3 regions of the Chitinolyticbacter meiyuanensis genome follow, and region 1 is predicted to be linked to each of the others. Evidence: riboswitches for the same ligand, from Rfam matches in the RefSeq annotation. Region 1 holds a riboswitch; each other region holds the start of a gene.

What was found. A riboswitch is a leader RNA that binds a small molecule or an ion and turns the genes downstream of it on or off. The one in region 1 is predicted to bind thiamine pyrophosphate.
Region 2: another riboswitch for thiamine pyrophosphate. It lies ahead of thiC (phosphomethylpyrimidine synthase ThiC); the one in region 1 lies ahead of FLM21_RS03280 (purine-cytosine permease family protein).
Region 3: another riboswitch for thiamine pyrophosphate. It lies ahead of thiM (hydroxyethylthiazole kinase); the one in region 1 lies ahead of FLM21_RS03280 (purine-cytosine permease family protein).

What each region holds. Positions count from the first base shown of each region.
Region 1 is NZ_CP041335.1:688,120-698,470, forward strand. It holds gene FLM21_RS03260 (sulfate/molybdate ABC transporter ATP-binding protein) at 1-946, opposite strand, end outside; gene cysW (sulfate ABC transporter permease subunit CysW) at 978-1,859, opposite strand; gene cysT (sulfate ABC transporter permease subunit CysT) at 1,861-2,694, opposite strand; gene FLM21_RS03275 (sulfate ABC transporter substrate-binding protein) at 2,782-3,786, opposite strand; TPP riboswitch at 3,967-4,070, shown strand; gene FLM21_RS03280 (purine-cytosine permease family protein) at 4,119-5,381, shown strand; gene FLM21_RS03285 (TOBE domain-containing protein) at 5,473-5,688, opposite strand; gene FLM21_RS03290 (ATP-binding cassette domain-containing protein) at 5,711-6,520, opposite strand; gene ssuC (aliphatic sulfonate ABC transporter permease SsuC) at 6,526-7,299, opposite strand; gene ssuD (FMNH2-dependent alkanesulfonate monooxygenase) at 7,310-8,461, opposite strand; gene FLM21_RS03305 (sulfonate ABC transporter substrate-binding protein) at 8,691-9,614, opposite strand; gene FLM21_RS03310 (sulfonate ABC transporter substrate-binding protein) at 9,625-10,351, opposite strand, start outside.
Region 2 is NZ_CP041335.1:4,277,155-4,287,505, forward strand. It holds gene FLM21_RS20465 (lipopolysaccharide biosynthesis protein) at 1-89, opposite strand, end outside; gene FLM21_RS20470 (DegT/DnrJ/EryC1/StrS family aminotransferase) at 98-1,216, opposite strand; gene FLM21_RS20475 (acyltransferase) at 1,230-1,808, opposite strand; gene FLM21_RS20480 (Gfo/Idh/MocA family protein) at 1,885-2,940, opposite strand; gene FLM21_RS20485 (nucleotide sugar dehydrogenase) at 2,967-4,262, opposite strand; gene FLM21_RS20490 (GumC domain-containing protein) at 4,403-5,407, opposite strand; gene FLM21_RS20495 (protein-L-isoaspartate O-methyltransferase family protein) at 5,494-6,147, opposite strand; TPP riboswitch at 6,239-6,350, shown strand; gene thiC (phosphomethylpyrimidine synthase ThiC) at 6,461-8,320, shown strand; gene FLM21_RS20505 (Rho-binding antiterminator) at 8,732-8,995, shown strand; gene FLM21_RS20510 (adenosine deaminase) at 9,072-10,073, shown strand; gene FLM21_RS20515 (DMT family transporter) at 10,157-10,351, shown strand, end outside.
Region 3 is NZ_CP041335.1:1,213,334-1,223,684, reverse strand. It holds gene FLM21_RS05960 (porin) at 1-394, shown strand, start outside; gene htpG (molecular chaperone HtpG) at 526-2,415, shown strand; gene FLM21_RS21495 (methyl-accepting chemotaxis protein) at 2,473-3,945, opposite strand; TPP riboswitch at 4,077-4,181, shown strand; gene thiM (hydroxyethylthiazole kinase) at 4,200-5,003, shown strand; gene thiE (thiamine phosphate synthase) at 5,000-5,635, shown strand; gene thiD (bifunctional hydroxymethylpyrimidine kinase/phosphomethylpyrimidine kinase) at 5,632-6,429, shown strand; gene FLM21_RS05930 (hypothetical protein) at 6,431-7,375, opposite strand; gene FLM21_RS05925 (BON domain-containing protein) at 7,468-7,809, opposite strand; gene FLM21_RS05920 (sigma 54-interacting transcriptional regulator) at 8,023-9,399, opposite strand; gene FLM21_RS05915 (permease) at 9,401-9,940, opposite strand; gene FLM21_RS05910 (sensor histidine kinase) at 9,937-10,351, opposite strand, start outside.

The sequences.
Region 1 (10,351 bases):
CTTCCAGCGCCTCGTGCGCATCGGTCTTCACTTCCAGTCGCACCGTCGCACCCAACAGGCGCACATGGGTGACGACGCCGGCGAGCGCATCGCTGCTGGCGCTGCGGGCAAGATCGATTTCGTGGGGGCGCACATAGATCACCGCCTTGTCGCCGGCTTCGGGCGCGGCGAAGCGGGTGCCGCCGACTTCGGCCCAGCCATCGTGCACGCGGGAATGGAACAGGTTCACGTCGCCAAGGAACTGGTAGACGAAGGGCGAGGCCGGTGCGTCGTAGACTTCCGCTGGCGTACCCGATTGCTCGATCTGGCCCTTGTTCATCACTACCACCCGGTCGGCCACTTCCAGCGCCTCTTCCTGGTCGTGGGTGACGAACACCGAGGTGATGTGCATCTCGTCGTGCAGCCGGCGCAACCAGCGGCGCAGCTCCTTGCGCACCTTGGTGTCGAGTGCGCCAAAGGGCTCATCGAGCAGCAGCACGCGCGGCTCCACTGCCAGCGCGCGGGCCAGGGCGATGCGCTGGCGCTGGCCACCGGAGAGCTGGGCCGGATAGCGGTCGGCCAGCCAGTCGAGCTGCACCAGATCCAGGAGCTCGTGCACCTTTTTCTTGATCGCTTCCTCGCTTGGCCGGGTCTTCTTCGGCCGCACGCGCAGGCCGAAGGCCACGTTCTCGAACACGGTCATATGGCGGAACAGCGCGTAGTGCTGGAACACGAAGCCGACCTGGCGCTCGCGCACGTGAGTGTCGGTGGCGTCCTCGCCGTGGAACAGGATCTGGCCGGCATCCGGCGTTTCCAGCCCGGCGATCACGCGCAACAGCGTGGTCTTGCCGCAGCCGGAGGGGCCGAGCAGGGCCAGGAGTTCGCCGCTTCGGATGTCGAGGTTGATGTCGTTCAGCGCCTGGAACTGGCCGAAGCGCTTGCTGATGTTCTTGATTTCGATGCTCATGATCTTTTTGTCCGATAAGGGGCGCGTACGCTCATTGATCGCTCAGGGCATTGCGCTGGTCTTCGAGGGCGAGGCGCGCGCTGCGCCATTCCACATAGCTCTTGGCCACCAGCGTCACCAGCGCCAACAGGGCGAGGACGGACGCGCAGGCGAAGGCGCCGACGAAGTTGTATTCGTTGTAAAGAATCTCGACGTGCAGCGGCACCGTGTTGGTCAGGCCGCGGATATGGCCGGACACCACCGACACCGCGCCGAACTCGCCCATGGCGCGGGCGTTGGCGAGGATCACGCCGTAGAGCAGGCCCCACTTGATGTTGGGCAGCGTCACCCGCCAGAACGTCTGCCAGCCCGAGGCGCCGAGCACCATGGCGGCCTGTTCCTCGTCGCTGCCTTGCGCTTCCATCAGCGGGATCAGCTCGCGAGCGACGAAGGGGAAGGTAACGAACACGGTGGCGAGCACGATGCCGGGCACGGCGAAGATGACCTTCACGTTGTGGTCGGACAGCCACGGCCCCCACCAGCCCTGCGCGCCAAACAGCAGCACGTAGATCAGGCCGGCGACCACCGGGGAGACCGAGAACGGCAGGTCGATCAGCGTGATCAACAGGCTCTTGCCGCGGAACTCGAATTTGGCGATGGCCCAGGCGGCGGCCACGCCGAACACCAGATTCAGCGGCACGGCGATCACGGCGACCAGCAACGTGAGCTTGATCGCGGACAGGGCATCGGGCTCGACGAGGGCCGCCAGGTAGAGATTCCAGCCCTGGCGCAGTGCTTCGACGAACACCGACACCAGCGGGATCACCAGGAACAGGCCGACGAACAGCAGTGCGAGGCCGGTCAGGAGATAGCGCACCGGTCGTGACTCGGTGGTCACGATGGAGCGCGGGGTATTGTTGATGGCACCAGCCATGTTATTTCCTCCTGCCCAGGCGCTTGGCCGACCACCACTGCAGGCCGTTGATGATGAACAGCAGCGCGAACGACACCACCAGCATCACCACGGCGATGGCGGTGGCGCCCAGGTAGTCGTACTGCTCCAGTTTGGAGATGATCATCAGCGGCGTGATCTCGGATACGAAGGGCATGTTGCCGGCGATGAAGATCACCGAGCCGTATTCGCCGACGGCACGGGCGAAGGCCAGCGCGAAGCCGGTGAGCAGCGCCGGCAGCAGCATCGGCAGGATCACCTTCCAGAAGATCTGCCAGCGGGTGGCACCGAGGCTGGCCGCGGCTTCCTCCAGCTCGTGCTCCAGATCTTCCAGCACCGGCTGCACCGTGCGTACCACGAAGGGCAGCGTGACGAAGGTCAGCGCCACCACGATACCCAGCGGCGTGAACGCCACCTTGATGCCGAGCGGATCGAGGTATTGGCCGAGCCAGCCATTGGGGGCATACAGCGTGGCGAGCGCGATGCCGGCCACGGCGGTGGGCAACGCGAACGGCAGGTCGACCAGCGCATCGATCAGCCGCTTGCCGGGGAAGGGATAGCGCACCAGCACCCAGGCCAGCAGCAGGCCGGCGAACAGGTTGAGCGTGGCGGCAATCGCGGAGGCGCCGAAGGTCACCTTGTAGGTGGCGACCACCCGTGGATCGGCCACCGCTGCCCAGAACGCCGTCCAGGTCAAATCCGAGGACTTGACCACCAGCGCCGTCAAGGGCAACAGCACGATGATGGAGAGATAGAGCAGCGTGTAGCCCAGTGACAGGCCAAAGCCCGGCAGCACGCTGTGTTGTTTGAAAGCCATGGGGACTCCAGGCGGAAAAGCTTGTCGTTATGAATGCGGTGTGAAGCAGGGCGGCGCGAGTGGGGGCTCGCGCCTTGCCCGGTAGGCTTACTTGCCGGCGACCTTGGCCGCGATCTGGTCGTAGATGCCGCCGTCGTCGAAGTGAGTCTTCTGGGCCTTGGCCCAACCACCGAAGTCGGCGACGGTGAAGAGCTTCACGGCTGGGAACTGCTTGGCGAACTTGGCGGCAACGCCTGCATCACGCGGGCGCAGGTAGTTCTGCGCGGCCACGGTCTGGCCTTCCGGGCTCCACAGGTACTTCAGGTATTCCTCAGCCGCCTTGCGGGTACCCTTCTTGTCGACCACCTTGTCGACCACGGCCACCGGCAGGTCGGCATCGATCGAGATCGACGGGTAGACCACCTCGAAGCCGCCACGGCCGAATTCGCGGGCGATCATCTCGGCCTCGTTCTCGAAGGTGATCAGCACATCGCCGATCTGGCGCTGCATGAAGGTGGTGGTGGCGGCACGGCCACCCGAATCGAGCACCGGCACGTTCTTGAACAGTGCGGTCACGAAATCGCGCGCCTTGGCATCGTTGCCGCCCGGCAGCTTGGCGGCATAGCCCCAGGCCGCGAGGTAGGTGTAGCGACCGTTGCCGCTGGTCTTGGGGTTGGGCACGATGATCTGTACACCCGGCTTCACCAGGTCGTTCCAGTCGCGGATAGCCTTGGGGTTGCCCTTGCGCACGATCAGCACCTGCAGGCTGGAGAACGGCGAGGCCTCGTTCGGCAGCTTCTTCTCCCAGCCCGCGTTCACCTGCTTGCCCTTGTCGACGATGGCGTCGATATCGAGGCTCTGGTTCATCGTCACCACGTCCGCTTCCAGCCCGTCGATCACCGAGCGCGCCTGCTTGGACGAGCCACCGTGCGATTGCTGGATGGTGACCTTGTCCTTGAACTTGGCTTCGTAATATTTGGCGAAGACCGGGTTGTAGTCCTTGTAGAAGTCGCGCATCACGTCGTAAGAAACGTTGAGCAACGTCACGTCGGCGAGGGCCGGTTGGGCGACGAGCGCAAGGGCGACGAGCAGGGCGGAGGCACGCTTGATCATGATGGGTTCCGGAAAGTAGGACCTGCCGATTATCGCCGCGCTTGATATCTCGCCAAAGACTATAAAATTCGATGTGTATGGCGCAGCGGAATAAGGCTGGCCGTCGCTACAGACTGACTTTGACGGTCAGCAAATTCAGGCGCGCTGCGGCTTGACCGGCCTTGCCATGCATGCCAAGGTTCATCCCGCTCGGGGGGCCGCAGTCGCGGCTGAGAGGCGCAGGGCGCCGACCCGTTGAACCTGATCTGGGTCGTGCCAGCGTAGGGAAGCCCGTGTGCGTCGTTGAACACCTCTTCCTGGCCGATCCGTTTTGCATCCTGCTTGGATAGGCCATGTCCCAACCCGTCAATTCCGCGCTCAGCGCGATTCCTGCCGCCGAGCGCCGCTTCGGCTTCCTAGATCATCTCACGTTGTGGGGCAGCCTCGGCGTCGGCCTCTTGGTGATCCAGCTCGGCACCTTCCTCGTGCCGGCGCTGTCGTTTGCCGAGGCGCTGTCCGCCATCGCGCTGGGCTCGCTGGTGGGGGTGGCGCTGCTGGCGTGGGTGGGCCGGCTGGGCGCGCAATCGGGCCTGGCGAGCGCCGGGCTGATCCATGGCGCGCTCGGCAGCAAGCTGGCGGCGCTGCCGGTGTCGGCCAATGTGTTGCAGCTGATGGGCTGGGCGGTATTCGAGATCGTGGTGCTGCGCGATGGCATCGGCGCCATCGCCAAACAGCAATGGGGCGTGACGGCGCCGCTGGCGACCACGGTGTTCGTCGGCGCCATCCTGTTTGCGCTGCTTTCCCTCTCCATGGTTGGCGTGGTGCGCAAGCTGGTGCGCCACATCGGCCTGCCCTTGATGGTGCTGGCGCTGGGCTGGCTCACCTGGCAGTTCCTCGGTGAAGCATCGCGTACCGGCTGGGACGTGCTGTTCGCGCGCGCCGGCACCGGTGTCATGGGCTTTGGCGCGGCGGTCGATCTGGCGATTGCGATGCCAATCAGCTGGCTGCCGCTGGTGGCCGACTACAGCCGCTACGGCAAGAGCAGTCGCGGCGCGGCCGGCGGCATTGCTGTCGGTTATCTGCTGGCCAACACCTGGTGCCTGTCGCTCGGCGTGCTGATCGCCATGCTGCATCCGGGCGGCGAGATGATGGCGACCATCCTGCTCGCCAGCGGCGGCGCCATCGCGCTGGCGCTGGTGCTGTGCGACGAAATCGACAATGCCTATGGCGACCTGTATTCGGGCTCCGTGTCCACGCACAGCCTTGCGCCATGGCTTCCCCTGCGCCGGCTGGGCCCGGTGCTGGCGGTACTGGCCACGGCGCTCGCCTGCTTCGTGCCGATCCACGACTACGAAGGGTTCCTGCTGATGATCGGTTCGGTGTTCGTGCCACTGTTCGGCGTGGTGATCGCGCACCACGGCCTGCATGCCAAGCAGCCGGATGGCCGCGCCGTGGCATGGCCGGCACTGATTGCCTGGCTGGCCGGCATTGCGGTGTACCAGCTGGTGAGCCGCGCCGCCGGCGACATCGGCGCCTCGTTGCCGTCACTGGCCACGGCGTTCTGCCTGCAGCTGGCCTTGTCCGGCGTGGCAGCACGCCGGCTGCAACCGGCGTAGCGACCGGTTCTCACCCGCCCGCCGAGTGATCGGTGCAGCGGCTAACAAAGAACCCGGATGTGTCCGGGTTCTTTGTTTGGTGGCGAGCAAACTATAGCGTGGCGATCGAGACTTCGGTCGATTTGACGAAGGCGATCACCTCGCTGCCCGGCTTCAGATCGAGCTCCTTGACCGAGCGCGTGGTGATCACCGAGGTGACGATGCCGGCGGGCGTGGCCACATCGACTTCGGAGACCACCGGGCCTTCGATGATTTCCTGGATGGTGCCGCGGAACTGGTTGCGTACGTTGATCGACTTGATGCTCATGGTGTTGCTCCTGGTGGTGAGGTCAGAGCGCCCAGCGCAGAGCGCCGGGGGCGATGGCAGGTTCGACGGGTGCGGCGGCAGGCTGGCCTTCGGGTTGCTGCAGCACGCGGTTGAGGATGCTTTCTTCCAATGTGGCAAAGGTGGCGGCGCCACGGGTGCGCGGGCGCGACAGCGCCACGGGGGTATCGAGACCGATGCGACCCTGCTCGATCAGGATCACCCGGTCGGCGAGGGCAACGGCCTCCTGCACGTCGTGCGTCACCAGCAGCACGGTGAAGCGGTGGTGCTGCCAGATGCGTTCGATCAGCTGCTGCATCTCGATGCGGGTCAGGGCATCGAGCGCGCCCAGCGGCTCGTCGAGCAGCAATAGCTGTGGCTGGTGGATCAGCGCGCGCGCCAGCGCCACGCGTTGCCGCTGGCCGCCGGAAAGCTGGCTCGGCCACTTGTCGGCGTGCTCGGCGAGGCCGACTTCGGCCAGCGCGTCGCGTGCCTTGGCCTGCCAGTTGCCGGTAAGGCCAAGGCCGACGTTGGCCAGCACCGTCTTCCACGGTAGCAGCCGTGCATCCTGGAACATCAGCCGGGTATCGATGCCGGAGCGGGCCAGCGGTGCGCCATCGGCGTGGATGACGCCGCCACTGGCGGTGTCGAGCTGGGCGATCAGCCGCAGCAGCGTCGATTTGCCGCAGCCGGAGCGGCCGACGATGGCGACGAACTCACCGGCAGCGATGTCGAGATCGAGGTCGTGCAGCACGGTCTGCGTGCCGAAGCGGCGCGCGAGCCCACGGATGGCGAGCGCGACGCCAAGGCCGGGTTGAAGCGTGGTCTGGGTCATGGCGTTCATCCTTGGTAGGCCGGGTGCCAGCGCAGCCAGACGCGTTCCAGCTGGCGGGCCAGCACATCGCTGGCCTTGCCGAGCAGCGCGTACAGCAGGATGGCGAGCACCACGATGTCGGTCTGCAGGAATTCGCGTGCATTCATCGCGAGGTAGCCGATGCCGGAACTCGCCGAAATGGTCTCGGCCACGATCAGCAGGATCCAGGCAAAGCCGATGGCGAAGCGCACGCCGACGAGGATGCTGGGCAGCGCACCCGGCAGGATCACGTCGCGGAACAGTGGCCAGCCTTTCACGCCATAGCTCCTGGCCATTTCGACGAGGCCAGTGTCCACTGATTTGATGCCGTGATAGGTGTTGATGTAGACCGGGAACAGCGTGCCGAAGGCGACCAGGAACAGCTTGGCGCCCTCGTCGATGCCGAACCACAGGATCACCAGCGGGATCAGCGCCAGCGGCGGGATGTTGCGGATCATCTGCACGCTGGTATCGAGCAGTAGCTCGCCACGGCGCGACAGGCCGGTGATCAGCCCCAGCAGCAGCCCAAGGCCCCCGCCGATGGCAAAGCCGATGGTGGCGCGCCAGAAGCTGATCTTGAGATGGGTCCACAGCTCGCCCGATTGTGCGAGCGTCACGCCGGCCTTCAGCACGTCGAACGGCGGCGGCAGGATGCGGCTGCCGATCAGGCCGGCCACGGCCGCCCACTGCCAGCCGGCGATCAGCAGCACGGGCACCGCCCAAGGCGCCAGTCGCTTGTAGAGGGTGTTGGCAATGCTCATCACACTGCCCTCAAGCAACCGGCGCGGGTTGGCGCGCAGCCGGCACGATATCGTTGGCGATCACCTCGCCGAACGGGCCGGTCAGGTTCTGCTTCTGCGGCGGCGGCACATGATCGAGCGGCAGCAGCGGGAACAGCAGCTCGGCCACGCGATACGATTCCTCCAGGTGCGGGTAGCCCGAGAGAATGAAGGTCTCGATGCCGAGCGCGTGGTATTCCTTTACCAGCGCCGCCACTTCCTCGGCGCTGCCGACCAGGGCCGTGCCCGCGCCACCGCGCACCAAGCCGACGCCAGCCCACAGGTTGGGGTGGATTTCGAGTTGGTCACGGCGGCCGCCGTGCAGCTCGGCCATGCGGCGCTGGCCTTCCGAATCGAAGCGTGCGAAGGCCTTCTGCGCGGCGGCGATGGTGTCGTCGGTTACGTACTGGATCAGCGCGTCGGCCGCCTTCCACGCTTCCTCGCTGGTTTCGCGCACGATGATGTGCAGGCGGATGCCGAACTTCACCGTGCGGCCCTGCGCCGCGGCGAGTTCGCGCACTTCGCGGATCTTCTCGGCGACAGCGGCCGGTGGCTCGCCCCAGGTGAGGTAGACGTCGACCTGCTCGGCAGCCAGCGCCTTGGCAGGCTCGGACGAACCGCCAAACCACAGTGGCGGATATGGCTGCTGCACCGGCGGGAACAGCGTCTTGGCGTTCTTCACCGTGAGGTGCTTGCCTTCGAAATCGACAGCCTCACCGGAGAGCACGCCGCGCCAGATGCGCAGGAACTCGTCGGTCACTTCATAGCGCTCGGCGTGGGTGAGGAAGCTGCCGTCGCCGTGCTGCTCGTCCGGGTCGCCGCCGGTCACCACGTTGATTAGCAGGCGGCCGTTCGAGATGCGATCGAGCGTGGCGGCCTGGCGGGCCGAGACCGTGGGCGAAATGATGCCGGGGCGGATCGCCACCAGGAACTTCAGCCGTTCGGTCAACGGCGCGAGCGAGGCGGCCACTACCCAGGAATCCTCGCAAGAGCGGCCGGTGGGAATCAGCACGCCCTCGAAACCAAGGCGGTCGGCTGCCTGGGCGATCTGCGCGAGATAGCGGTGATCGACGGTGCGGGCACCATGCTGGGTACCGAGGTAGCGGCCGTCGCCGTGGGTGGGGAGGAACCAGAACAGTTTCATGATCGTTATCCTTGTTCGCCATACACAAAACCGAAGCTGGCGGCGTTGTACTCGCTTGCCGTACGACTTGTACTGTCTACGACCGAAGGAAGTCCGGTTTATCGCAATACAGGACGCTTCGTACGCCTTGCCAGCACCGCTGCGCTGGGTTTTGCGTGTGGCTATTGATGTGGTTCGCTTTGAGGTGATCCGCTTGCTAGCGATAAGTCGCCGGGGGAAGCGGAGCGGATCACGGTTGCCAGACGATGTCCTTCACGGCGACCGGCTTCGGGATGAGCTTGAGCTCGGCGAAGCGGTCGGCGATGCGTTGTTGTTCGGCCACCACCTGCGGCGTGAGCCAGGTGACCTTGAAGCTGGGGCGGCGCTCGATCACCCGTTCGAAGGTGGGCACATCAAGGCCGACGGAGCGGGACAGCACCTGCGCCGCCTCGGCCGGCTGCTTTTCCAGGAAGTCGTCGTTGTCGGTCAGCGCGTCGAACACGATCTGCAGCAACTTGGTTTCCTTGCTCGCGAACGGTCGCGCGGCGAGATAGAACGACTGGTTGGCCGACAGGCCTTCGCCCGTGGTCAGCACGCGTGGCTTCACCGTTTTCTCGGCGGCGGCGTAGAACGGATCCCAGATCGCCCAGGCGTCAATCGAGCCGCGCTCGAACGCGGCGCGCGCCTCGGCCGGGGTCAGGTAGGCGGGCTGGATGTCTTCCCACTTGAGACCGGCCTTGTCGAGCGCACGCACCAAGAGGTAATGCGCGCTCGATCCCTTTTGCAGTGCCACACGCTTGCCCTTGAGCTCGGCGAGCTTCTTGATCGGCGAATCGCTCGGCACCAGGATGGCCGAGGCCTGTGGCTTGGGCGGCTCGAAGCCGACGTAGACCAGTGGCGAGCCGGCGGACTGGGCGAAGATCGGCGGGGTATCGCCGGTCATGCCCACGTCGACCGAACCGGCGGCCAGCGCCTCCAGCAATTGCGGGCCGGCGGCGAACTCGTGCCACTTCACCGTGTGGCCGCCCTCGGCCAGTCGCTTTTCCAGGATGCCCCGGCTTTTCAGCACGATCAGGTTGAGCGAGCTTTTCTGGTAGCCGATGCGTACTTCGGTGGCATGGGCACTGGCAGCGACGAGCGCGACGGCCAGCAAGGGAGCGAGGAGGCGCTTCATGGCGTGATCCTTATTTCTGCGAGACCAGCGCGTCCTTCACCTTGATCGGCTTCGGGATCAGCTTGAGCTCATGGAACACGTCGGCGATCTTCTGCTGGGCGTCGGCCACCTTGGCGGTTACCGGCACCACGCCGTAGCTGTAGCGGGCAACGGCCAGCTGCACGATGTCGGTCGGCAGGCCCAACAGCGGCGCGATTTCCTTCACCACTTCGGCCTGGTTCTTTGCGGCCCACTCGTCGGTCTTGTCGAGCTCGTCGAGCACGGCGGCCAGCACCTTGGGGTTCTTCTCGGCAAAGGGGCGGGCGGCGAGGAAGAACTGGTGGTTGGCAACGAGGCCCTTGCCATCGCGCAGCGTGCGGGCACCCAGCTGCTTCTCGGCGGCGGCGAGGAACGGGTCCCAGATCACCCAGGCGTCGACCGAACCGCGCTCGAACGCGGCGCGTGCGTCAGCCGGCGGCAGGTAGACGGGGGTGATGTCGGTCCACTTGAGGCCGGCTTCCTCCAGCGCCTTCACCAAGAGGTAATGCACGTTGGAGCCCTTGTTCAGCACCACCTTCTTGCCCTTGAGCTCCTTCACCGACTTGATCGGCGAATCCTTGGGGATGACGATGGCTTCGGAGATCGGTGCCGGCGGCTCGTTGCCGACATAGACCAGGTTGGCGCCGGCGGCTTGGGCGAAGATGGGCGGCGCTTCGCCGGTGGTGCCGAAATCGATGGCGCCCACGTTGAGGCCTTCC
Region 2 (10,351 bases), 740 kb from region 1:
GGGATAAGCCCGAACTGCACCACCGCATTCAGCAAATTGGCAAACAGGTAAATAGCTGCATTGCCAACCGACCTCCTTGTCGAATTCATAACGCTACTCAAGTAGCAGCGGGTATTGACCGAGCAGCCTTCGCTAACTCCAAGACCACGCGAGTCATATCGTCCTGAGTAAGATCAGGACTCATTGGAAGGCTCATCACCTTCCCTGCTATGGTTTCAGCAATAGGAAAACTCGCCTGCGCCGGATCAAAATAGGCTGGTTGCTGATGCATCGGTCTTGGATAGTGGATTGCCGTCGGTATACCAGCAGTCTTAAGAGCCGATTGGATATGCTCACGCTGCGCTACCATCACCGTGTACTGCGCCCAAATGCATTCGCGATCATCGCGAACGGTTAATAGGCCTACGGTATTGGCACAATGCGCTTCAATCAAGCTCGCGTACATGTCGCCGAGTTGCTTGCGCCGTTCGATTTCCCAACCAAAACGTTCAAGCTTTCCAAGTACAACAGCACATTGAAGCGTGTCCATTCTGCCGCCAACGCCGACTCGGGTATGGAAGTAACGTTTACTCTGCCCGTGCACACGTATTTCCCGACATGCCTGCGCTAAAGCATCGTCATTGGTAAACAGCGCCCCTCCGTCTCCGTAGCACCCTAACGGCTTACTCGGGAAAAAGCTGGTGCACCCAACGGTTGACAAATTACAGCTTGCTTTACCTTTGTACGTTGCGCCAAAGCTTTGGGCAGCATCTTCAATAACCGGAATATCACCGTGTTTTTTGGCAACAGCATTGATTTCATCCATGTCAGCTACTTGCCCATATAAACTGACAGGAATGATGGCTTTAGTTCGGGGACTGATCGCAGCTTCAATATGCTTGACATCGATATTGCAGGTATCATGTTCGATATCAACAAATATCGGACGAGCACCTAACAATGCGATAACTTCAATTGTAGCAGCGAAGGTAAAGGGTGTAGTAATTACTTCGTCACCAGGCTTGACATCAAGCGCCATCAATGCAATCAATAATGCCTCGGTTCCACTTGCAACCGTTACGCAATGCTTAGCGCCCGTAAGAGTTGCGAGAGCCACTTCCAGCTCCTGCACTTCCGGACCCATAATGTATTGGCCGTGGTTCAGCACCCGATGAATTCTGTCGTCGATTTGCTGCTTGAGCGCATGATATTGCGACTTAAGATCTATAAAATCCATTAAATTAAAATCCTTACATCGCCGAGGGCATCCACCCCATTAATCCGCTGCGAAGCGCATATACGTCGCCAGTATGTGGGCATGTATAGTCACCATCGCCCTCCAGAGGCAGCGGAATTCGCTCACCAAAACGTCCCATCCACCCAATTTGTCGTGCCGGCACGCCGACCATGAGAGCGTATTCCGGCACATCCGAGTTAACTACCGCGCCAGCGCCGATAAAGGCATAAGCGCCAATGGTAATTCCACATACCACGGTGCTATTTGCACCAAGCGTGGCCCCCTGCCGAACCAAGGTACGACGATACTCGCCCCTTCTATTTACGGCGCTTCTCGGGTTATAAACATTGGTAAATACCATGCTGGGACCGCAAAAAACGTCGTTTTCCAGTGTCACCGCGTCATAAATACTTACGTTGTTTTGCACTTTGCAGTTAGAACCAATAACGACATCGTTACCAACGAATACGTTCTGTCCAAAGGAGCAGCCATCCCCTATCTTGGCCTGGGCGCAGATATGAGTCCAATGCCAAATACGCACTCCATCACCAACGCTGGCCCCTGCATCCACTATCGCGGTTGGGTGAATCATAGTATCCGCCACAGAACCTCCAGACATAATTGAACACTCTTGAATAAACAGTCGTGAACGTCGACTAAGTGCAGGTTTAGTATTCCAATGGCAGTGAAACCGTCTTACCGTCTCGCGCAGAGATATAGGCAGCAATCAATAGCTCTAATGACTTGAGCCCCTCGCGGCCATCTGTTTCAGGTTCCGCTTCTCCACGAAGTACTTCAACAACGTTCTTGTAGTAGAGCGGGTGTCCAAAACCATACACCGAGGTAGTTGCGTAGTTTGCCTCATTTATTTCAGAGTCGTAGTCTCTCGACTCTTCGAATTCCCACTGCTGAATATCATTGACCGCTACGCCGCCAACTCGGACGGTGCCTTTTTCCCCGAGTATCGTAATGCTCCCTTCCATGTTTCTCGGGTAGGTCAGCATTGTCACACTCATGGATCCCAAGGCACCGCTACGCCATTTGACATTGAGCACGCCGGTATCTTCAACTTCGATATTCCGCGTCGTACTCATCAATGCTTGGACTTTTTCTACAGGACCGATTAGCCAGTCCAACAAATCAACATAGTGGCTCGCTTGATTCATGAAAGCTCCACCATCGAACTCCCACGTTCCTCTCCATTCAGCTTGATCGTAATATGCTTGAGGGCGTGACCAGAAAACATTCAAATGAACAAGATGAATCTTGCCGAATCGCCTTTCTTCAACAGCTCGTTTCAGTAACTGCAAAGTGGAATTGTGACGGTTCTGCTTCACCACAAATAGGCGCACACCCGCCTGGTCGCAGGCTCTGACCATACTTACGCCATCGTGCCAACGCGTCGCCATTGGCTTTTCCGTCATCACGTGAATCTTGTAACTGGCGGCCAAGATGGCCTGCTCAGGGTGGAGCCCACTAGGCGTGCAAAGAACCACAAGGTCAATCTGCTCATGCTCGAACAATGCCTTAATATCTCGATATCCAGGCACATTATATTTTTTTGTATGCTCTGCAAGTACTTCCGCATTCACATCACACACTGCAATCAACTGCAAATTAGATGAATGCTGCCCAATCGAGTCAAAATGGTTTTTTGAAATTCGCCCGCAACCGACAATCGCAGTTCTGATCTTTCTTTCTAAAATAGGCTGGCAATAGAGCATCTGGCTTCTCTAAAAAGAATTAGAAATTACAAACGGAAAACTGTAAAACCCGCTTTAGCAGCCTTATGTCGATCATATAGAGCCTTCACATCCGCGAGCACGGGCTCCTGACCGTTACACCACTGGAATAGCGCATCTGGCGTTAACTCGCGATATTCATTGTGGCCTACTGCCACGACCAGCGAGTCAACCTTATTCAACTCATCAATAGCACCTAATTGGATACCATATTCATGCAACACTTCGGATGCGTTGGCCCAAGGGTCTGCAACAACAACCTTAACACCCCATTTTTGCAACTCAATTATCAAATCGACAACCTTGCTATTTCTGATATCGGGGCAATTTTCCTTGAAGGTAATCCCCAGTACCCCAACGGTACTACGAGCAACATCCACGCCATTTTTCAGCATCAGCTGAATGACCTTGCGCGCTACGTAACGCGCCATATTGTCATTTATCCGTCGACCTGCCAGTATTACTTGCGGGTGGTAACCAACTTCCTCTGCCTTATGAGTTAAATAATAAGGATCTACCCCAATGCAATGCCCGCCGACCATGCCAGGCCGGAAAGGAAGGAAATTCCATTTACTCCCTGCGGCCTCCAAAACCTCTATTGTATCAATATCCAAACGAGAAAAAATTACAGATAATTCGTTCACAAGAGCGATATTGAGATCTCGCTGGGTGTTTTCGATTACCTTTGCTGCTTCTGCCACTTTGAGGCTACTGGCGGGAAACGTACCGGCCGTAATAATCGACTGATACAAGCGGTCGACCAGTTGCGCGATCTCTGGCGTGGAGCCACTGGTGATTTTCCTAATTTTGGTCAAAGAATTGATCTTATCGCCGGGATTCACACGCTCGGGACTGTACCCGCAAAAGAAATCCTGGTTGAATTTCAACCCAGACAATTTCTCAAGGATGGGAACACAAACCTCTTCAGTGCAGCCAGGATACACCGTAGATTCGTAAATCACTAAGGAGCCCTCTTTCAGGACTCGACCAACCATCTCGCTAGCCTTGATCAACGGCGTCAAATCCGGGCGGTTCACGCCATCGATTGGGGTAGGAACTGTAACAATGAAAATCCTGCAATCGTTGAGGTCGGCAACATTACTACTGTATTCTAATTGCGTTGCGTATTTTAAATCGCTCTCCGTCACTTCCAGCGTGCTATCCGTGCCAGCCGCCAGCTCAGCAACTCTTGCTTCATTTATATCAAAACCTACAACAGGTCTTATTTTACCGAATTCAACTGCGAGAGGCAGCCCTACATACCCCAGGCCCACCACGGCTATTTTTTTGTCTAAAATACTCATAAACTCACCGTCAATCAAAAATCCAATAGGGATTTCGCAGCATTTTTAGCAGCTGATTTAATAGGAGCACGAAATCAGTCTTAACGCAAAAAACAAATCACTCAACGATACACAACCCACATGCTCATACGCCCTCGTTGTTACTCTTTCTTCCGTGCATACTGAACCATTTCGCAGACGAGCATATAGAGCATTGCGAGCAATAATCCACAAACCATGCCGAACAGAATATTTTTTACCCTCTTTGGTCCGGATTTTTCGTCAGGTATTTCAGCCCAACTGATTTTCAGCTCGTCTCGCTCTTGCGCTTTTACCAATTCAATCCGACGATCAAGGCGATCAATCAACGCACTCCAATACGCGCTTTCCTGCATGGCCGTTACGGTGGCAATCCAAGGCCCAGCAGACCCTACGGATTTTTGTTTCATACCCTCGACTACAAGTCGCTGCAGGTTAGATAGCTGATCTTGTATTTTTACGACCTGGTTTTGTGCCAGATCGGAGATTCCGGACTGCAAGGTAGCCTCAGCCTGAATTCCAGCCAAACTAATAATTCCATATTGCTCGGATGCGGAAATGGTCTTGATGACTGCTGCAAGTTGAGGGGATTCAAGTGACTTCTCGGCATTTACTTTGTTTTTTGCAGCGAGCTCGCGTCTAAGTTCGAGATTATAACGTTCCTTCGATATCTCCAATAATCTTAACGTATATACATTATCCGACAACGTCTTTCCAAAAACATTTGCGAGCCGCGCAGCAAAGGCAGGACTAACATCAGTTGCAGAAACATCAAGATAGCCATCCTTGGCATTAAGAACAACATCAATATGGCTTTTTGTGGCTCGCAGTGTCGCATTACGGCTAGCAGTTCCGTAGTGCTTCGACAAGTTCATTTTTTTTGCGACCTGCTCAACCAATACCTCGTTGTTTAGAGCCCAGTTGTATACCGGCGCATTCTTCGATGGCGCAATTTTCAGTATCGCCGTATAGCGATCTGGAAGCGTAAACATCACGCAAGCAGCCACAATACCAGCTACGATTGGCAAGGCAATTAGCGCATGCCTATATCGATTCATTAGTATGAAAATATCCCGCAACGTGATATCCGTCTCTTGGGCTTTTCCCTGCAAATTATCAGAAGACATATAACCAGTGCCAAGTAGGCAATTCGCAATTAGAATCAAGAGCGCCCCAAATGGGGCGCTTCATTTTTTTAAATCAAGAAGCTGCATTAAAACCAGAAGCCAGCAGAATCATTTTGGTGATTCAACCTCGGCAGGTTGTACTCAAACCGCTTCTCGCTGCGCCACGCGCCCTCTTCCACGCGCGTTTCGAGCACAGCACTCATGATCGGTAGATTGCCGACCACAGCAATCAGGCGGCCACCAACGGCAAGTTGGTCTTTCAGTACCTGCGGCACGGCATCGAGCGAGGCGGTGACAATAATGACGTCGTACGGCGCCTTGGCGGCGAAGCCATGGCTGCCATCGGCAAGTTCGACATGGGCGTTCTTGATGCCGGCGCGCAGCAGGTTTTGCTCAGCGGCGGCCTTGAGGGCCGGGTCAATCTCCACGCCGTGCACTTCGGCAGCGAGGCCTGCCGCCAGCGCCATCAGGTAGCCGGTGCCGGCGCCGACCACCAGTACGCGGTCAGCCGGCTTGAGGCCCACTTCCTGCAGCAGGCGGCCTTCAACCTTGGGGGCGAGCATACAGGCGCCGTTGCCGAGCGGCAGTTCGGTATCGACAAAGGCGAGGTTTTTCTTGTCGTCGGGGACGAAATCCTCGCGCTTCACATCGAGGAAACGCTGCAGCACCTGCTGGTCGAGCACGTCCCACGGGCGGATTTGCTGTTCAACGAGAAAGTAGCGCGCGCGTTCCCAATCCATCTGACATAACCCCAATAAAAACAAGCCGATAAAGGCACAGTTAAATTAAATAACTTGTCATTATCCCACAGCTTCTATACGGTGACAGCTCTGTTTTCGCTAGGGGTTCCGCTACTTACCTTCCTCGGTATGTCAGCGGATGAGAGAGTCCCTCAGCACCTGATCCGGCTCATACCGGCGTAGGGAAGCGAATCCGTCGGCACGCTCGTGGCCGGCGTGTGCCTCTCCTGCGCCTTCTCACTTTGCAGGAGGCCTATCCTTGAACAAGCCCACCGAATTTCGCGCCAGCGACGCCCATGTCGACCAAGCTGCGATCCAGCCCTTGCCCAATTCACGCAAGGTCTATGTCGAAGGCTCACGCCCCGACATCCGCGTGCCGATGCGCGAAATCACCCAGACCGATACGCCAACGAGCTTCGGCGGCGAGCAAAATCCACCGATCTATGTCTACGACTGTTCCGGCCCCTACACCGATCCGCAGGCGCACATTGATGTGCGCCGTGGCCTCGCGCCGATCCGCGCAGCCTGGATCGATGAACGGGGTGATACGGATCTGCTGACCGGCCTGACCAGCGACTATGGCCGCCTGCGCGAGGCGGACGCCAGCCTCGACCCGCTGCGCTTCGAGCTCACGCGCAAGCCGCGCCGCGGCAAGCCCGGCGCCAATGTCACGCAGATGCACTACGCGCGCTGCGGCATCATCACCCCGGAAATGGAATACATCGCCATCCGCGAGAACCTGCAACGCGAAGCGTACATGGAGTCGCTGCGCGCGCTGGGAGCCAAGGGCGAGAAGATGGCAACGATGATGCTGCGCCAGCATCTGGGCCAGTCGTTCGGTGCTGCAATCCCGCCGGTGATCACGCCCGAGTTCGTGCGCGAGGAAGTGGCACGTGGCCGCGCCATCATTCCCGCCAACATCAACCACCCGGAACTGGAGCCGATGATCATCGGCCGCAATTTCCTGGTGAAGATCAACGGCAATATCGGCAACAGCGCCGTCACCTCGTCGATCAACGAGGAAGTGGACAAGATGACTTGGGGAATCCGCTGGGGTGCCGACACCATCATGGATCTGTCCACCGGTAAGAACATCCACGAAACCCGCGAGTGGATCCTGCGCAATTCGCCCGTGCCGATCGGCACCGTGCCGATCTACCAGGCGCTGGAGAAGGTCGATGGCAAGGCCGAGGACCTGACCTGGGCGCTGTTCCGCGACACGCTGATCGAGCAGGCCGAGCAAGGCGTGGATTACTTCACCATCCACGCCGGCGTGCTGCTCCGATACGTGCCGCTCACCGCCAACCGGATGACCGGCATCGTCTCGCGCGGCGGCTCCATCATGGCCAAGTGGTGCCTCGCGCACCATCAGGAGAACTTCCTCTACACGCATTTCGAGGAAATCTGCGACATCATGAAGGCTTACGACGTCAGCTTCTCGCTCGGCGATGGCCTGCGCCCCGGCTCGGTGTGGGATGCGAACGACGACGCGCAGTTGGGCGAACTGAAAACACTGGGCGAGCTGACGCAGATCGCATGGCAACACGACGTGCAGACCATGATCGAAGGCCCCGGCCATGTGCCGATGCAGCTGATCAAGGAGAACATGGACCTGCAGCTGGAATGGTGCGACGAAGCGCCGTTCTACACCCTCGGCCCACTGACCACCGACATCGCCCCCGGCTACGACCACATCACCTCGGCCATCGGCGCGGCGCAGATCGGCTGGTATGGCACCGCCATGCTTTGTTACGTCACCCCCAAGGAGCACCTGGGGCTGCCAAACAAGGATGACGTCAAGGAAGGCATCATCACCTACAAGCTCGCCGCCCACGCGGCCGATCTGGCCAAGGGCCACCCCGGCGCGCAGATCCGCGACAACGCGCTCTCGAAGGCGCGCTTCGAGTTCCGCTGGGAAGACCAGTTCAACCTGGGCCTCGACCCGGACCGTGCCCGTGAATTCCATGACGAGACGCTGCCACAGCAGGGTGCCAAGGTGGCGCACTTCTGCTCGATGTGCGGCCCGCACTTCTGTTCGATGAAGATCACCCAGGACGTGCGAGATTTTGCCGAGAAGCAGGGCATCGCCGAGGCCGAAGCGCTGCGGAAGGGCATGGAAGTGAAATCGATCGAGTTCGTGAAGCAGGGCGCCCAGGTCTATCACAAGGCCTGATCGCCGCCGTCGATGCGGCGGGCTAGCGTTTGCCGCGCCGATGGCATTTCAAGAACATGCTCGATTCAACTGCGAAGGGCCAGCCTGACCGCCCTGCCCGCGACATACCGCTCAGCACCGCCGTTGGAGCAAGGCTGCTCCGGTACTCCAGCAGATGCAGGCGCTGGGTACAGGAATCCGTCAGCCCCCGCCATGTCGCTGTTTTGGACCGGTGATCGGATCGGACCCGGTCCAGCGCGACAAGTGGCTGGCAAAAGCCGAACTTTTGGGCCATGCCGAAGCCTGACCCAAGTCGGCGGTCCTCGGGCGGGTGGCTGGCGGAAATCGACGGACGTTCAAGAACTTGCAGCAATCGCTGTCTATGCTGCGAGTTCTGACGCCTGTGTGGACGAGCGCAAGGACAGGACCGCGATGCAAGACTACAGCCCCATCTCGTGCGAGCTGCACGACTACCTGGAAATCGCCTGCACCTATCGCTACCCCTTGCTGGTGGAGCGTCACGGCGCGCCCGATTGCGAAGGCGTGGCCATCGATGTGTTCGGCGCCCGCGGCAGCGAATTCCTGCGCCTCTCCACCCGCGACGGCGTGCTCGATGTGCGTTTGGACAAACTGGTCGCCATCACGCCGCAGCATCAGGGTGCGCGTTTCGGCCGCGTTGTCTACCGCGGCCACTGAGCAGGTTGCGGAAAGCGCCGACGCGCATCACCCAGGCACGCGCTAAGCTCCAGCCATCCCCTTGCCGGAGCCTTCCATGGATGTCACCGCCGACTGGCTCGCCCGCCTGCCCAAGACCGAGCTGCACCTGCATATCGAAGGCACGCTGGAACCGGAGTTGATGTTCGCGCTGGCGCAGCGCAACGGCGTGCGCCTGCCATACGATTCGGTCGAGGCAGTGCGCGCCGCCTACGATTTTGCCAACCTGCAATCCTTCCTCGATCTCTATTACGCCGGCGCCGGCGTGCTGCTGACCGAGCAGGATTTCTACGATCTCACCGCAGCCTACCTGTTGCGCTGCCGCGCCGACCGCGTCGTGCATACCGAGCTCTTCTTCGATCCGCAAACGCATACCGCACGCGGCGTGCCCTATGCCACCGTGCTCGCCGGCATCCGCCGCGCACTGACCGACGCACACGAGCAGTTCGCCATCAGCTCCAAGCTGATCCTCTGCTTCCTGCGTCATCTGTCGGAGGAGGAAGGCTTTGCCACGCTGCGCGAGGCCGAGCCCTATCTCGACCTGATCGATGGCGTGGGCCTCGATTCCAGCGAAGTCGGCCACCCACCGGAGAAATTCGCCCGATTGTTCGCCCGCTGCAAGGCGCTGGGCCTGCCGCGGGTAGCCCACGCCGGGGAAGAAGGGCCACCTGACTACGTATGGCAGGCGCTCGACCTGCTCGATGTCTGCCGAATCGACCATGGTGTGCGGGCGCTGGAAGATCCTGCCCTCGTCGACGAACTGAAACGTCGACGGATTCCGCTCACCGTCTGCCCCCTATCCAACATCCGGCTCAAGGTGTTCCAACGATTGTCGGATCACAACCTGCGCGCGCTGCTCGAAGCGGGCCTCGTCGCCACGGTGAACTCGGACGACCCGGCCTACTTCGGCGGCTATGTCGGTGAAAACTGGCGTGCCTGTGCCGCGGCGCTGCAGCTGACACGGGCCGAGCTCAAGCAGCTGGCCGTGAACGGCTTTACCGGCAGCTGGCTGCCCGAGGTGGAACAGGCGCGCTGGATCGCCGAGATCGAGGCGATGTAGCCGCCGTACATCAGGGTTAGCCGCAGGCACACAGCGCACGGCGGATCGGCGACACTCGCGTATCGCCCCGACCCTGCCTTGCCATGTCCCAACGCACCACCGGCATCCTGCTGATCCTGCTCTCCGCCGTCGCCTTCGGCCTGATGCCCATCTTCGGCACCTGGGCCTACGCGGCCGGCGTCGATACCCAGGGCCTGCTGCTCATCCGCTTCAGCGTGGCTGCCCTGGTGATGGTCGCCATCATGGTCTGGCGCGGTGCGCGCTGGCCAAGGGGCCGC
Region 3 (10,351 bases), 530 kb from region 1:
TGAAAACTGGTACGTCGCCACCGGCTATCAATTCCAGAACGGCTTCGGTGTAAACGGCGGCTACAAGGCGATGGAATACACGCCCACCGGTGCGAGCAAGGTCGACCAGGACCTGTGGTTTGCCCAGGGCAGCTATACCGCCGGCAAGCACGGCGCTTACCTGACCTACGCCCAGCTCGGCGACAAGGCCGACGTGAGCGATTCCGGCGCCCAATCGATGGCCGCACGCTACAACTACAGCCTGTCCAAGCAATCGACCGCCTACGTGGAAGGCCGCTATGTCTGGAACGAAGACAACGCCAGCTACGGCCCGACCAACAATGTGTTCGAGTATGTGGGCGCACCGGGCGAGAACACTGGCCGCCTGATGGCCGGCCTCAAGACCCGCTTCTGAGCAAGCTGATCTGCAACAAAAACGGCGCCTACGGGCGCCGTTTTTGCGTGGGGCGACTTGAAAACCCTGCCGCCAACCCCACTATTCGAGCTCGATCTTCCCCTGCCCCACGTTTTGGAGGTTGTTGAGCAATGAGCAAGGAAACCCTGGGCTTCCAGACCGAGGTGAAGCAGCTGCTCCACCTGATGATCCACGCGCTGTATTCCAACAAGGAAATCTTCCTGCGCGAACTGGTTTCGAACGCGTCGGACGCCTGCGACAAGCTGCGCTTCGAGGCGATCAACAACGGCACGCTGTACGAAGGCGACGGTGAACTGAAGATCCTGCTGTCGTTCGACAAGGACGCGCGCACCATCACCATCGTCGACAACGGCATCGGCATGCGTCGCGACGAGGTGATCGCCAATATCGGCACCATCGCCCGCTCCGGCACCAAGGAATTCTTCAGCCAGCTCACCGGTGATTCTGCCAAGGATTCGCACCTGATCGGCCAGTTCGGTGTCGGCTTCTACTCGGCCTTCATCATTGCCGACAAGGTCACGCTGACCACTCGCCGCGCTGGCGAAACCGACGCCGTGCGCTGGGAATCCACCGGCGACGGCGAATTCACCATTGAAAGCGTCGAGAAGGCCAGCCGCGGCACCGAGATCGTGCTGCACCTGAAGGAAGGCGAGGACGAGTTCCTCAACGACTGGCGACTGCGCTCCATCATCACCAAGTATTCGGACCACATCAGCCTGCCCATCCTGATGAAGAAGCGGCCCGAGTACGACGACGAAGGCAAGGAAATTGCCAGCGACGAACTCGAAGCGGTGAATCAGGCCAATGCGCTGTGGACCCGCAACAAGGGCGACATCAGTGACGAGCAGTACAAGGAATTCTACAAGCACGTCGCCCACGATTTCGACGAGCCGCTGGCGTGGAGCCACGCCCGCATCGAAGGCCGCCAGGAATACACCGAGCTGCTCTACATCCCCAAGCGCGCGCCGTTCGATCTGTACGACCGTGATCGCCGCCACGGCGTGAAGCTCTACGTGAAGCGCGTGTTCATCCTGGAAGACCACGACAAGCTGATGCCGCAGTACCTGCGCTTCGTGCGCGGCGTGATCGATTCCAACGACCTGCCGCTCAACGTCTCGCGCGAGATCCTGCAGCAATCGAAGGATGTGGACACCATCAAGTCCGGCTGCGTGAAGAAGGTGCTGGGCCTCTTGGAAGACCTCGGCGAAAACCGCAAGGACGACTACGCCGTATTCTGGAAGGAATTCGGCAAGGTGCTGAAGGAAGGCGTCGGCGAGGATGCCGCCAACAAGGAACGCATCGCTGGCCTGCTGCGCTTCGCCTCCACCCACAACGAGGACGACGCGCAGGACGTGAGCCTGGCCGACTACATCGGCCGGATGAAGGAAGGCCAGGACAAGATCTACTACATCACCGCCGAGACCCACGCCGCCGCGCGCAACAGTCCGCACCTGGAAGTGTTCAAGAAGAAGGGCATCGAGGTGCTGCTGCTGTCCGACCGCGTGGACGAGTGGACGATCTCGGGCCTGACCGAGTTCAAGGAGAAGAAGCTGCAGTCGGTCGCCAAGGGCGAGCTCGACCTGTCGGCCTTCGACGACGAGGCGGAGAAGCGGCAGCAGGAAGCAGCCGCCGAGGAACTGAAGGACGTGGTCGAATCGATCAAGACCGCGCTCGGCGACAAGGTGAAGGACGTGCGCGTCACCAGCCGCCTCACCGACAGTCCCGCCTGCCTCGTGGTCGAGAACTTCGACATGAGTGGCAACCTGGAACGACTGCTCAAATCGGTCGGCCAGGACGTGCAAGGCACCAAGCCCATCCTGGAGATCAACCCGGATCACCTGCTGGTGAAGAAGCTCAAGGCAGAGACTGGCGGCGTGCGTTTTGGCGACTGGACGCAGATCCTGTTCGACCAGGCGCTGCTCGCCGAAGGTGCCCAGCTGGATGACCCGGCCGGCTTCGTCAAGCGGCTCAACGGCCTGATGCTGGACATGGCGGCCTGACCACGTCGCAGGTAAAGCAGAAAGCCGCCCTCGGGCGGCTTTCTGCTGTCTACTCACTCAATGTTGGCGAGTCACCCGATCGAGCTGCTGCATCGATCCATCCAGCGTCGCCACCGCCTGGGCAATCTGGTCGCTGGCATCGCGGGCGGCGGCCAGATCCTGCCGCAGCCGCTCGATGTCATTCGCCAAGCCGGCGCAATGCCGGGCCTGTTCCGCCTCGTTGTGCGCCACCTCGCCGGTACGCGCCGTCAGCGTGCTGGCTGCGGTGATGATGGCAGCTAGCCTGGCATCGGCTTCGGCCACGCTCTCCTTGCTCTGCTGCAGCCACCCCGCACCACTACGCATCGCCTCGACCGCATCGCGCGTGCCGGCAACGATGCTGCCGATCTTGCCCTCGATCTCGCGGGTAGCACCGCCGGTACGCTCGGCCAGCTTGCGCACCTCGTCCGCCACCACCGCGAAGCCGCGGCCGGCCTCGCCGGCACGCGCCGCCTCGATCGCGGCATTGAGCGCCAACAGGTTGGTCTGCCCGGCAATATCGCGGATCACCTGCACGATGTGGCCGATCTCGTCGTTACGCTGGCCCAGTGCCTCGATGCGCTCGGCCGAATGCGCGACCACCCGCGTCGCGTCGTCGAGGTGATCGCGCGTGCCACGCATGGCTGCGCCCCCATCATCGGCCAGCCGCCCGGCCTCGCCCGCCGTTGCCGCGGCCTCGCCGGTAAGGCTGGCGTTGCCCCGGCTCATGCCTGCCACACCTTGCACCACGTCAGCCATGCGCTCGACCTGCGAGGCCTGGTGGTGGATGGTGGCGTTCACCGCACGGGCACTACCGGCAATCTGTGCCGACTGCGCCGATGCCGTGCCGACCGCCGCGGTGATCTGCGCCAGCAGCGCCTGCATCGCCACACGATGTTGTTCGGCCTCACCGCGCGCCCGCTCGGTCCGCGCGAGGCTCGCCTGCTTGCCACTTTCGAACATCCAGCCCAGCGCGAACATCACCAGCGTCAACCCGATCAGCGAGCGGGTGACAAGGCCGACATGGTGCTCCGGCCCGAGCGGGCTGCGTGGCAGCACCCAGCCCTGCGCATGGGCCATGGCAAACAGCACGATGGCGACGAGGCTCAGCACGCTCCAGCACACGCCGTCGCGCTTGCCGCCGATGAAGGTGGCCGCCACCGGCAGCAGCAAAAACCACGGCGCCGACGACGACTCGATGCCGCCGTTGACGAGGCACATCCACACCACCATGCCGTAGAAGCTGGCGATCAGGCATTCGCGCGCCAGCGCCAGCACGCCGGTCAGCCGCAACAGCAGCGCCGACAGCAGCATGGCGCCACCCGCCGCCAGGATGCCCCAGCCCATCGCAGCGTGGCCCAGCTTGAAGTAGTTGACCGAGAACACCGGCACCAGCAATGCCGCCAGCAGCGCCGCGCCCACCACGTTGCGGGCACGGCTGTACGCCAGCGCCTCGGCCCGCACGCCATCGGGAATGAACCATTCGATCAGACCGCGCCAGATATCGCCCATATTGCCGCCCCCGTTTCGCCGAGTTTAGTCCGGCATGACGGCGGGCTGAATCAGGGTTGCACACGATGCAGGCGTTTTGATGCGAGTTTGATCCAACCGCTTGTCCGCTTCCGCGTGCGGGCGGACAATCGCAGCCTGACTCGGGGTGCCCCGCCATTCATCCAGGCGCGGGCTGAGATACACCCGCATCACCTGATCCGGATCATGCCGGCGTAGGGAAGTCCAGAGGGCTTGCCTGTGCCAAGGAGCCCTTCATGACCACGCCGCAAACACTGCCGCTCGCCATCGTCGCCGACGAACTGGAGCGGCTGCGTACCGAACACCCGCTCACCCATGTGCTTACCAACGAGGTGGTGCAGGAAATCACCGCCAACGTGCTGCTGGCCGTTGGCGCCGCGCCCGCGATGATCGTCGCACGCGAGGAGGCGGCCGCCTTCGCCGCGCTGTCCGGCGCCGTGCTGGTCAACGTCGGCACGCTCTACCCCGAACGGCTCGCCGCGATGCGCGATGCAGTGACTGCCGCCAACGCCGCCGGCGTGCCCTGGACGCTGGACCCGGTCGCCGTCGGCGTGCTCGACTACCGCACCGACGCCTGCCGTGAGCTGATCACGCTGCGGCCCACGGCCATCCGCGGCAATGCCTCCGAAATCCTGGCGCTGGCGGGCTTTGGCGCCTCGGGCCGCGGCGTGGACAGCACCACCGGCTCACAGACTGCGCTGGCCGCCGCCGAGCAACTGGCGCGCGATACCGGCGCCATCGTCGCCGTCACCGGCGAAACCGACTACATCACCGATGGCGAGCAGAGCTGGGCCACGCCATGGGGCCACCCCATCATGACGCGTGTGGTCGGCACCGGCTGCGCGCTTTCCGCGCTCGTCGCCGCCTTCACCGCGCACGCACCCGAGCGGCTGAACGCGGTGGCCGCCGCCTGCGCGGTGGCCGGTATCTGCGGCGAACGTGCCGAATCGGCGTGCGACGGCCCGGGTTCGTTCAAGATGGCCTTCCTCGATGCGCTCTATCAGATCAGCCCCAAACAGCTGCGGGAGTGGCAACCATGAGGCTGGACCTGTCGCTGTACCTGGTGCTCGATCCGGACCTGTGTGGTGGGCCGGAGGGCATGATCCACACCGCCCGCATTGCCGCCGAGTGCGGCGCCACCGTGGTGCAACTGCGCGCGCCCAAGTGGAAGAAGCGGCTGTGGCTGGAAACCGCCACCGTGCTCAAGGCCGTGCTCGACCCGCTGGGCGTGCCGCTGATCATCAACGATCACGTCGATGTCGCGCTGGCCGTCGATGCCGCCGGCGTCCATGTCGGCCAGGCCGATTTGCCCATCGCCGCGGTACGGCGCCTCGTCGGGCCGAACAAGATCGTCGGGCTGTCGGCATCCAATGCCGCCCAGCTCGCCGACGCACCGACCGCACTGGCCGATTATCTCGGCGTCGGCCCGGTCTACCCCACCGGCACCAAGCTCGACGCCTCGCCGGTGATTGGGCTGCCGCATTTCGCCGAGCTGATGGCAGCCAGACCGCTGCCGGTGGTTGCCATTGGTGGCATCAAGCAAGGCGGCGCGGCACCCATCATTGCGGCTGGTGCCGACGGCGTGGCTGTCGTTTCAGCCATCTGCGGCCAAGCCGACATCGCCGCAGCCACCACCACGCTGCTGCAGGAAATCGAAGGAGCCCGCGCATGATCGCCCACGCCCTCACCATTGCCGGTTCGGATTCGGGCGGCGGCGCCGGCATCCAGGCGGACCTGAAGACCTTTTCCGCGCTCCGCGCCTACGGCATGAGCGTGCTGACCGCGCTGACCGCGCAGAACACCCAGGGCGTGACTGCCGTGCACCCGGTGCCACCGGATTTCGTCGCAGCGCAGCTCGATGCGGTGTTTGCCGACATCCGCGTCGATGCGGTCAAGCTCGGCATGCTGGCCAATGCAGAGATCGTGCACGCCGTGGCCGACGGCCTCGTCCGCCATCGCCCGACCCACGTGGTGCTGGATACCGTGATGATCGCCAAGGGCGGCCATCCGCTGCTGGCACCGGAAGCCGTCTCTGCGATCCGCGAGCGGCTGTTGCCGCTGGCCTCGCTGATCACGCCCAACCTGCCCGAAGCCGCCGCCCTGCTCGGCTGCGACATCGCCAGCAATGAGGCCGAGATGCGCGAACAGGGCCATGCCTTGCTGGCCGCTGGCGCACAGGCAGTGCTGATGAAAGGGGGGCACCTGGGCGGCGAGGAAAGCCCCGACTGGCTGGTGACGCCAGCCGGCGAAACACGCTACGCCAAGGTGCGGGTCGCCACCCGCCACACCCACGGCACCGGCTGCACGCTATCGGCTGCGCTTGCCGCACTGCGGCCGCGCCACGCCGATTGGCCCGCCACGGTGGCCGCAGCGCGCGACTACCTGCAGGCAGCGCTCGGTGCGGCGGACCGGCTCGACGTCGGCCACGGCATCGGCCCGGTCCACCACTTTCACGCCTGGTGGTGATTCAGGCCGGCACTGCCCGCCGCTGACGCGCTGGCGCGAAATCGAGCTCGGCCGCCAAGGCGGTACCAAACCCCGCGTCCAGCGCCATCGCCTGTTCGAGCACGGCCAGCACCACCTCGCGCTCGGCGACGCGGCGCAAGCCGGCGGCCATGTTGCGTAACAAGCGTTGCTGACCCGGCGCATCCATCCCGGCCAGCACCTGCCGGCCCGGCAATGCCGCTGCCGGCGACAGCGCAACGATGCCCGGCACGGTGCTCGCGGCATCGAGCAAGGCGGGCGGGCCGGCATGCGCGGGCAGGTCGTCGAGCTCGATCACGCCCAGATCCTGCCATTGCGCCTGCGGCTCAGGCTGGGCCGCACCGGCCGCAGCCTGCAAACGCCAGCGCGGCGTGTGTCCAAGCGCGATCCGCCGGCCAAAGTGCCACGCCTGCATGCCGGCGGCCTCGGTCCAATGCGCAGTCTGGCAGGCGGCAAGCCGCAACCAGACCGGATGACTGCGGCCCGCCGCGTCGACGAGGCCATACGGCCGTGCCGCGTACACGGTGAGCTGGCTGTAGCAACCCGGCAGGCCCGGCGCTGCCAGCAGCGGCAGCAGGCTGGGGAGCACATCCGGTTGTCGCGCAGCCAGCGCCCAGCTGCTGCCAGCCAGGTGGCCCGACCAGCCAGCCGGCCAGCGCACGGGCGCCGGCAGATCCAGCCCGTCGAGTTGCCAGGGGCCATCCTCGGTATGGAAATGCAGCACGAACATGAACGGGGTACGCCCGATCACCGGCGATCCACCCACTTCGCCGAACTGCAGGTGGACCGCGGTCTGCCAGCCGCGGCCCTGGAACAGCCGGGCAACGCACGGCGGCTTCGGCGTGGCACTGACAATGAAGCGCCCCCAGGCCGCATGGCGGGGGGCAACGGGAGGGTGCTCGAACTGATGGGGATCGTGGCGGCGCATGCTCGCTCCGGGCATCAGCAAGGCGGCCCGTGGCCGCCTTGCTCAGACGAGGATGGATCAGACCCGCGCGCGGCAGGCCCGGTCCACTACGGTCAGCCGGCCTTGACGGTCAGCGCGCTCTTCACGTCCTTCACGCCTTCGACGCCAGCAGCGATTTCGATGGCGCGCACACCGGCATCGGGCGTATCGACGTTACCGGACAGCAGCACCACGCCGTTTTCGGTCGTAACCTTCACGTCCAGCGCCGACACCTGCTTGTCGGAAGCCAGCGCAGCCTTCACCTTGGTGGTGATGGTCGCGTCGTCGATATAGGCCGCGACCGATTCGGTCGAGGTCTTGGTATCGGCGGTGTCGGCCGCGATCACCGGCGCAATGGTGACCGACGAAAAAGCCAGGGCAGCAAGACCGCGGGCGAGCAGTTGGTTGATCTTCATGGTGTTCTCCTTTGTGTATTTGGCAGCAAGTCCAGGCTTGCCCCAAGTTACTTGCAAGCAGCGTGCCAGCAAGGAGAAACCCAATGAAAAACAGGCGGTTGCGCGAAATGCGCCGCAGTTGCAGGCTCAACCGCGCCATCGACGGGGCCGAATTTGTCGCCAACTAGCGACAGCGTCGGCGTAAGGCTGCATAACCAACTGATTTTTTGTAAATTATTCCTGTCGCCCGTCGGCAACATCGTCGGCGCGGAACAGTTCTGGCGTCAGCCCATGCTTTTGCAGCAGCCGGTAGAACTCGGTGCGGTTGCGCTCGGCAAGACGCGCAGCGTCGGCCACATTGCCATTGGTGAGCTTGAGCAGCCTCACCAGATAGTCGCGCTCGAAGCGGGTCTTGGCTTCGGCAAGGCTCAGCACCTCGATGGTGGGCACCCGCAACGCACGCTGCACCAGCGTCAGCGGCACCAGCGGCGCGGTCGACAATGCGCACACCTGCTCGACCACGTTGTAGAGCTGGCGCACGTTACCCGGCCAAGGTGCGGTCGACAGCGCCTCCAGCGCATCCGGCGCAAAGCCGTTGACCTGGCGACCGTACTTCTCGCTCACGGTGGCGAGGAAATGGTTGGCCAGCAACGGGATGTCCTCGCGCCGCTCGGACAGCGGCGGCAACTGCAGGCTCACCACGTTGAGCCGGTAATAGAGATCCTCGCGGAACTGCCCTTCTGCCATCGCCGCGTCGAGATCGCGGTGGGTGGCGGAGAGGATGCGCACATCCACCGCCATCGATTCGCTGGCGCCCACCGGCCGTACTGCCCGCTCCTGCAGCACGCGCAGCAGCTTCACCTGCAGCGGCAGCGGCATATCGCCGATCTCGTCGAGGAACAGCGTGCCGCCGTGCGCTGCCTGGAACAGGCCGCGATGGTTGGCCACAGCGCCGGTGAATGCGCCCTTGATATGGCCGAACAGCTCGGATTCCAGCAGTTGCTCCGGGATGGCGCCGCAGTTCACCGCGACGAAGGGCGCCTTGGCGCGCGGGCTGGCGCGGTGGATGGCCCGGGCCAGCACTTCCTTGCCCGAGCCGCTTTCGCCGCGGATCAGGATGCTGGCATCGGTCGCCGCCACCAGCCGCGCCTCGGCCAGCAACTCCTCCATCCGGTGGCTGCGGCTGATCAGCTCGCTGCGCCACGCTTCGCCTTCGGGCGTGCGCGTGCTGCTCGGTGCCGCCAGTTGCAGCGCCTGGGCGATCTTGTCGGTGAGCTGCTTGCCGTCAAAGGGCTTGGTCAGGTAGGCAAAGGCGCCGCGTGCGGTAGCTTCCACCGCATCCGGGATGGTGCCGTGCGCGGTCAGCAGGATCACCGGCAGCGAGGGGTGTCGGGCGCGGATCTGGTCGAACAGGGCGAGGCCGTCGCTGTCCGGCAGGCGGATATCGGACAACACCAGCGCCGGGTGCTCGACTTCCAGCCGGTTGAGCGCTGCCTGCGCATGCTCGGCCGTGGTCACCCGGTAGCCGGTGGCACTGAGCCGCATGGTCAAGAGGCGCAGGATGTCCGGATCGTCATCGATCACCAGGATCAGCGGGCGGCTGTCGCTCATGTCACTTCCCCGATGCCGACGGGCGCGCCGGCAAGGTGTTCTCGATCTTTTTCAGCGCCTCGAGCTTGGTGGTGGCCTCGTCGGCGCGGCGTTGCTCGTCCTTGAGCTGCTGGGCCAGCTTGTCCGCCTGGTCCTCCAGCTTGCGTCGCTCCTGCCACTGGCTCTGCAACAGCTGCGCCAACGGCTTGAATGCCGCGGCGTCCGGATCGACTGACTTGATCACCAGGTCGAGCTGGGAGATGGCGCGCGGCAGCTCGCCATGGCTGCGGGCCAGCAGCAGCGCACGCTTGATGGTGTTGGCCGGATCGACCGGCTCGCCGGCGAGCGCCGCCAGCTCCTTGGCCAGATCGCCGTTGGCAAGGCCACGCACGCGGGCCGCATAGCCCAGCACCTCGTCGACGGCATTGGGCACTTCCTCGACATAGATCACCGGTTCCGGCGTAGGCACCGGCGTAGGCACCGGCGTGTGAGGCGGGGGCGGCTGTAACAGTTGGCAGGCCGACAACAGGCCGGTGGCCAGGAGCAGAGTCCAGGGTTTCATGCGGGCAATTCGATCCTGAAATGAGCACCGCGCGCACTGGGCTGCAGCGCGACGGTGCCGCCGTGGGCGGCAATGTATTCACAGACGATGGACAAGCCGATGCCGCTGCCGTGACGCGCACCCGGCGGCTGGCGACGGCCCTGGTAGAACGGCTCGAAGATGCGCTCGGCATCAGCCGGGTCCACCCCGGCGCCGTCATCGCGGCAGTCAATCAGCAGACTGCCCGCGCTGCGGGCGAGTTCAAAGCGGATGGCTCCGCCGTCGGGACTGAAGCGGATGGCATTGGACAACAGATTGCCGAACACCACCTGCAGCTTGTCGGGGTCGGCCGCGAGCTTGCATTCGTCGCCGCTCACGCTGACCGACAGATGGCGTGCCTGCCATTGCAGCTTCTGCGCCTCGATCACTGCG